DNA from 2 places in the Paenibacillus sp. FSL H7-0737 genome. Region 1 is predicted to be linked to the other one. Evidence: a T-box and tRNA genes for the amino acid it is inferred to sense, from the RefSeq annotation. Region 1 holds a T-box; the other holds one or more tRNA genes.

Evidence for each region. A T-box is a leader RNA that pairs with one kind of tRNA and senses whether it is charged. The one in region 1 lies ahead of trpS (tryptophan--tRNA ligase), so its partner is inferred to be a tRNA-Trp.
Region 2: it encodes a tRNA-Trp, which carries the amino acid that the T-box ahead of trpS (tryptophan--tRNA ligase) is inferred to sense. The anticodon was not compared.

The regions. Positions count from the first base shown of each region.
Region 1 is NZ_CP009279.1:5,686,003-5,689,390, forward strand. It holds gene H70737_RS24830 (metal-dependent hydrolase) at 1-323, shown strand, start outside; gene H70737_RS24835 (hypothetical protein) at 432-620, shown strand; gene trpS (tryptophan--tRNA ligase) at 622-1,608, opposite strand; T-box leader at 1,670-1,908, opposite strand; gene H70737_RS24845 (aldose 1-epimerase) at 2,043-3,017, shown strand; gene H70737_RS24850 (alpha/beta-type small acid-soluble spore protein) at 3,221-3,388, shown strand, end outside.
Region 2 is NZ_CP009279.1:5,825,727-5,829,114, forward strand. It holds gene H70737_RS25360 (BMP family ABC transporter substrate-binding protein) at 1-356, opposite strand, end outside; gene H70737_RS25365 (AraC family transcriptional regulator) at 683-1,432, shown strand; tRNA gene H70737_RS25370 (tRNA-Leu) at 1,567-1,645, opposite strand; tRNA gene H70737_RS25375 (tRNA-Cys) at 1,660-1,733, opposite strand; tRNA gene H70737_RS25380 (tRNA-Gly) at 1,746-1,820, opposite strand; tRNA gene H70737_RS25385 (tRNA-Gln) at 1,827-1,901, opposite strand; tRNA gene H70737_RS25390 (tRNA-His) at 1,923-1,995, opposite strand; tRNA gene H70737_RS25395 (tRNA-His) at 2,036-2,111, opposite strand; tRNA gene H70737_RS25400 (tRNA-Trp) at 2,148-2,221, opposite strand; tRNA gene H70737_RS25405 (tRNA-Tyr) at 2,230-2,315, opposite strand; tRNA gene H70737_RS25410 (tRNA-Thr) at 2,321-2,396, opposite strand; tRNA gene H70737_RS25415 (tRNA-Phe) at 2,417-2,492, opposite strand; tRNA gene H70737_RS25420 (tRNA-Asp) at 2,503-2,580, opposite strand; tRNA gene H70737_RS25425 (tRNA-Met) at 2,607-2,683, opposite strand; tRNA gene H70737_RS25430 (tRNA-Val) at 2,701-2,776, opposite strand; tRNA gene H70737_RS25435 (tRNA-Glu) at 2,832-2,906, opposite strand; tRNA gene H70737_RS25440 (tRNA-Ser) at 2,924-3,016, opposite strand; tRNA gene H70737_RS25445 (tRNA-Asn) at 3,020-3,095, opposite strand; rRNA gene H70737_RS25450 (23S ribosomal RNA) at 3,156-3,388, opposite strand, start outside.

The DNA of each region.
Region 1 (3,388 bases):
TTGGGCAGTTAGTCAATAACCGACTGGAATGGTTCAAACATGCTGTATGCTCGACTCATCCTGCTGTGGAGATTTCCAAGTCGCACCCTGATATTCAGTCCTTTCTATACTTCACCTCTTATGCAGTAGCCGAAGTCGAGGAACTCCCTTCAGGATATATGGTGCGCTGGGGGGACGTACGTTATTTACATCGCAAACAATACCCGTTTGTGGCTGTATTAGTGATGGACAATCAATATCGACCTTTAAATACTTATGTAGGTTGGCTTAGCAGCGAGAAGCTCGACAAACGATTTTCCATTGACCCTGGTTCTTTACGATGAAACTGTAGACTTACGCAGAGATCTATTCTATAATCACAAAAAATCCCGGAGTATTATTATCATACTCCGGGATTCATTTTAGCAGACATAGAAAGGAAGGCTCTCTTAATGGGTAAAGGACTTTCACTTTGGTTCGCTTGTTCTTCTATTCTTATTCTTACTGCCGCTTCAATCGCGATCAGTTATAGCTTTTGGTTGGCACTTCTGCTCGGGTTTCTCTGTGTCATGAATATTGGCTGGGGATTTATCCTCAAGGCCAAGATCAGACGCAAACAGGAAAGCCTAAGCGCTGATTAGATTAACGAGCTGGCAGAAATCCCATCCGCTCTTTAACTCCATTCAACGTCTCAGTTGCAACAATACGTGCACGACCAGCACCTTCAGCAAGAATATCTGTAATCGCACCCGAGCTACGAATTTCATTATATCTTTGTTGTAAAGGCTCAAGCGTAGATACAACCACTTCAGCAAGATCTTTCTTAAAGCCGCCATACATTTGCCCTTCATAACGATCGGCAATTTGCTGGAGTGTCATTCCAGAACATTCGGAATAAATACTCATCAAATTACTAATCTCTGGCTTATTAGCTGGATCAAAAATTACTTCACGTCCTGAATCAGTCGTTGCACGGCTGATTTTTTTACGGATTACGTCCGGTGAATCTAACAGAGCAATGTAGCTGCCTGCGTTAGGATTGCTCTTGCTCATTTTTTTGGTGCCATCATCCAGAGACATAATACGTGCACCCACCTCTGGAATGTACGGCTCCGGAATGGTAAAGAATTCGCCAAAACGATTATTGAAGCGACCAGCTAAATCACGAGTCAGCTCCAAATGTTGTTTTTGATCTTCTCCAACTGGCACAAGATCCGCATTATAAACAAGAATATCTGCTGCCATCAAGGAAGGATAGACGAATAAACCAGCGCCAACAGAATCTTTACCTGATGATTTATCTTTAAACTGGGTCATACGCTCCAGCTCGCCCATTGCTGTAAGTGTCGTCATGATCCAACCCAGTTCAGCGTGTTGTGGCACATGCGACTGCATATAGACATTAGAACGTGCAGGATCAATTCCTGCTGCAATAAAGAGGGCCGCTACGGATTCTGACTGTTCACGCAGTGCCGCAGGATCTTGTGCTACAGTGATTGCATGCATATCGACAACCATAAAGAAACATTGATGATCATCTTGCAGCTTCACAAAATTTTTCAGTGCTCCAATGTAGTTCCCCAATGTAAGTGAACCGCTTGGCTGAATGCCTGACATTACTTTTTTCATAATATAGACCTCCGTTTGATGTCATTTCTAAGTTTCCGAGAACGCAAAAAAAGCCTCATCCGCAAGGGACGTGAGACCGTGGTGCCACCCTTATTCGCTGCTTAATCTTGTTTGAACAAGAAAAAACAGCCTTAGTCTTCCGTTAACGGGGAAGATCCGGCCGGTCTACTAGGGTATCTAGCTCCCGTTCAAGCTCGGCGCTCAGGGGTCCATTCATCAGGTTTGTCCTACCGGTTCGCATCAACCACCGGCTTTCTGAAGGTGCAATGCCTGCCTACTTGTCCCCGTCATCACATTATCATCATGAATTAATGCCTTCATCATAGAACCATAAAGAGAAGTTGTCAAATCACTTAACCACTACCGTATAAATCTGTTATGATAAGGTTATCCATGTTCTATTCGATTACAGTTACGATAAAGGAGCATATCTCATGAAACAGGTGACCAAAGGGCAGTGGGGCGGTTATGATACTTATATTTTGCACAGCCGTGAACTGGAAGTCACGCTTTTGCCGCGACTAGGAAATAACGTGATTTCATTGTTTGATGTCAAGAAACAACGGGAAATTCTACGGCGGCCTGATGAAAGCGATCAAGCTTTCTTTATGCAAAAACCTTACCATTTTGGCATGCCGCTATTAATTCCACCCGGAAGAATTCGTAAGGGCCAATTTCAATTCGAGGGTACAAGTTATCAATTTGACCAGAATACCGCTAATGACAATCATATTCATGGTCTACACCGAACTCAGGCCTGGTGTGTCAGCGATATTGAAGAAGATGAGGATGGTTGCGCGGTCACTACTGAATTCCGAACGGAAGATGATCCACACTGGATGGAGCAATTCCCTATCCCACTTAAATTCGAAATGACGTTTAGGCTTCAGGAAGCCCGATTTACCCAAACTTTAAAGGTTACTAATCTTGGAGATCATCGAATTCCTTTTGGGATCGGTTATCACACCTGGTTTATGATTGATGGAGAACCTGAGCGCTGGAATCTTAAGCTCCCAGTAAATAGTATTTATGAACTGAACGAAGAATTGCTCCCTAGCGGCAATCTGATTCCACTTGGTGATCTGGAAGCCTTGAACACCGGAATGAACATGCAGGGAACTAATTTTGATACTGCTCTACGTATTGGAGAAAAACAGCCTGTAGAAGCCTTATTATTACGTGATGATGGTTATGGCCTTCGTTATACTGCTGACGAGAATCTATTCCGTCACTGGGTGCTATATACCAAAGGACCGGCTGATCAATTTCTGTGTATTGAGCCCTATACCTGGCTCGCGAATGCACCGAATGTATCCGAGGATGCTTCCTTCACAGGTCTTTTAACGGTAGAACCCGGTCAAAGTCAGAATCTATCCACCGTGCTGGAAATGATCTATCCTGAGATTTAAAGCAGATATACATTATATCGGTCTTGCCTTGCGATTACGTAAGGGAAGACCGATTTTTTTTGTGTAATCCCTAGCAATAAAGGATTTCTATCCTCACTTTTATTTCACTAATAATTACCATCCTTAAAACCTTTCGAAGTGATGCATGAATTAACCTCTTAGCGCTCATACTATCTTCACAACGGGCGAAGGAGGTGACACACATGGGTCAAGCAGGTCAAGGTCGTAGCAGCCGTTCCAATAACCTGGTCGTTCCTCAAGCAACTGCGGCATTGCAACAGTTGAAATATGAAGCAGCACAGGAGCTTGGAGTAACGATCCCAGCTGACGGTTATTACGGGAACTACACTTCTCGCGAAACTGGTTCTCTG
Region 2 (3,388 bases), 140 kb from region 1:
TCTGTAATTTCTGATCCGCCAGAAATAATAACATCCCAGTCCTCAGCGGCGATATCGTTAAACGTAGGCTCCCATTTCGTTTTATCGACACCCATTTCTACAACTTTTGTTTCTGCACCCAGTTCATCCTTAACCTTTTGCAAACCGCTATTCGCAGAGTCAAAGAAAGATTTATCTCCAAGCGTTCCTGGAATCAGAAGTACTACTTTGAGTTTATCCCCTGAACCTGTTTCTCCACCTTCAGCTGCGTTAGATCCTGCATTCGCGGAAGATCCATTACTCGACGTATTATTTCCACAGGCTGTGACCATTACCATTACTACTAGTAACAACAAAGAAAGAACTTTCTTTTTCATTTTTCTATTCCCCCTATTTATAGTTGGTTAGTAATTTGAGAGGTTCTCCTTCTTAGTCCGTTGTATATTTCACGATTTAGATGGAAACTCTCATTTTTCATGTAACATTGTCAAAATTTTAATGATTTTAACGAATACACTCAAAAAAAGAGATAAAATTATAATTTTTACGAATAATCCGACTAATTCCCGAACGAGATGGCCAGTCAGGTTGCTAATCTTCGGATTTCTTGATACGATCATATCAAATATTAATGAAAATAATTATATGATTTCGGTCATATTTTTGTACGATTCGGCTAAAACATAATTATTGGAGGGTCATCATGGATCGTGTTCTATATATTGTAAATGCAGCACATGAGGTTAATACCTATATTCCACCACACCAGCATGAATGTTATGAACTAGTCTATTATTTAAACGGCTTAGGAACTACCAATGTAGGTTCGCGAAGTTATCATTTTCGTTCTTCTTCATTCGCGCTGATACCACCCAATCATAAACATGATGAGAATCATCGCGAGGATGCTACTATACTATTTGTAGGCTTCCATTCAAATCACCCAAATATGGAGAATTTGCAAGGCGTATATGAAGATGATAAAGACCATACTGTTCTACAGATCTTGCTTCGAATGAAAGCAGAGTTTACGCGCAAACAAGATGGATTCTCTGAACTATTGAACCTGCAAATGAGCGAAATCACTGTTCATCTGATACGGCTTCTTAGTGCCTCTGGGTTTCAATCACCAACGGAAGACAGAGTCCAATATGTTCTAAACTATATGAATGAGCATTACCGCCATAAGCTATCGGTCGCAACACTTTCAGAGATGTCTGGATACAGCTATGATCGTTTCCGCCATTTATTTAAAGAACGATTCGGTTCTTCACCTCTGCGCTATCTACTATTGAAACGTCTGGATTATGCAAAGTCTCTCTTGCAACATACCCAAATGCATATCTCTGAAGTATCAGCTGCTGCTGGGTTTGTGAATGACGCCCAATTCTGCAATATGTTTAAACGTGAAATTGGTCTCACCCCACGAGCATTCCGACTAAGCAGTCAATAAAACAAAACTCCACACAAAAAGGCCGTTGATTAGAGACGCCTCTAATTCAACGGCTTAAGAATAAAAAGCTCAAAGACAAAGAAAAAAGGTTTGTAAAGTTGCTTATACAAGCGACTTTACAAACCTTTTTGATATACCGGCGAGAGGACTCGAACCTCCACGGTTTCCCTCTCGATTTTGAGTCGAGCGCGTCTGCCATTCCGCCACGCCGGCACATATGAAATTAATGGAGGCGCCACCCAGATTTGAACTGGGGATAAAGCTTTTGCAGAGCTTTGCCTTACCACTTGGCTATGGCGCCATATGAAAACTTTGGAGCGGACGACGGGAATCGAACCCGCGACCCTCGCCTTGGCAAGGCGATGCTCTACCGCTGAGCCACGTCCGCATAAAATGGCTGGGGATATAGGATTTGAACCTATGCATGACGGAGTCAAAGTCCGTTGCCTTACCGCTTGGCTAATCCCCAATAACATTTTAAAATAAAAGGGGCGACTGATGGGTCTCGAACCCACGAATGCCGGAACCACAATCCGGTGCGTTAACCACTTCGCCACAATCGCCATATTAAACTAATATTGTTGCTGTTCTTCTTAAAGTAAATGGGGCGACCGATGGGACTTGAACCCACGAATGCCGGATCCACAAACCGGTGCGTTAACCCCTTCGCCACGACCGCCATATTAAACTTTAGAGAAAGACTTTAGATAAAGATTGGCAGGGGCAGCAGGAATTGAACCCACACCAACGGTTTTGGAGACCGTTGTTCTACCTTTAAACTATGCCCCTAAAAAAAATGGTGGGGGATGATGGATTCGAACCACCGAACACGTACGTGAGCAGATTTACAGTCTGATGCGTTTGGCCACTTCGCTAATCCCCCAAAGATGGTGCCGGCGAGAGGACTTGAACCCCCAACCTACTGATTACAAGTCAGTTGCTCTACCAATTGAGCTACACCGGCATATTAAGTTGTATACTATATGGTGGCTCGAGACGGATTCGAACCGCCGACACGAGGATTTTCAGTCCTCTGCTCTACCGACTGAGCTATCGAGCCAAGGTAAAAATGGCGGAACCGACGAGATTCGAACTCGCGATCTCCTGCGTGACAGGCAGGCATGTTAGGCCAACTACACCACGGTTCCAAAAGATATAATTTCTTAATGAAAATTGGTTGCGGGGGCAGGATTTGAACCTGCGGCCTTCGGGTTATGAGCCCGACGAGCTACCGGGCTGCTCCACCCCGCGTCGTTCTTAAATGAATATGGTGGAGGCTGAGGGGATCGAACCCCCGACCCTCTGCTTGTAAGGCAGATGCTCTCCCAGCTGAGCTAAGCCTCCATAAACAACAATTGTTATTGTACCAAAGTCCACTATGTAAAATCAAGTGAAAATTTGGTGACCCGTATGGGATTCGAACCCATGTTACCTCCGTGAAAGGGAGGTGTCTTAACCCCTTGACCAACGGGCCATACTAAGTAAAATTTGTGGCGGAGAGAGAGGGATTCGAACCCTCGAGACGCTTGTGGCGCCTACACGATTTCCAATCGTGCTCCTTCGGCCAAACTCGGACACCTCTCCATATGGCTCCCCGAACAGGACTCGAACCTGTGACAACTCGATTAACAGTCGAGTGCTCTACCAACTGAGCTATCAGGGAATATTCATACCAGGCTTGATGCCTGAAAACTGAATCCGAATTGAATTTGCGTCTTAAGTGTAGGATAAGCCCTCGACCGATTAGTATTGGTCAGCTCCATGCATTACTGCACTTCCACCTCCAACCTATCTACCTCGTCGTCTTCAAGGGGTCTTACTAATTGGGAAATCTCATCTTGAGGGGGGCTTCACGCTTAGATGCTTTCAGCGCTTATCCCGTCCGTACGTAGCTACCCAGCCATGCTTCTGGCGAAACAACTGGTGCACCAGCGGTACGTCCATCCCGGTCCTCTC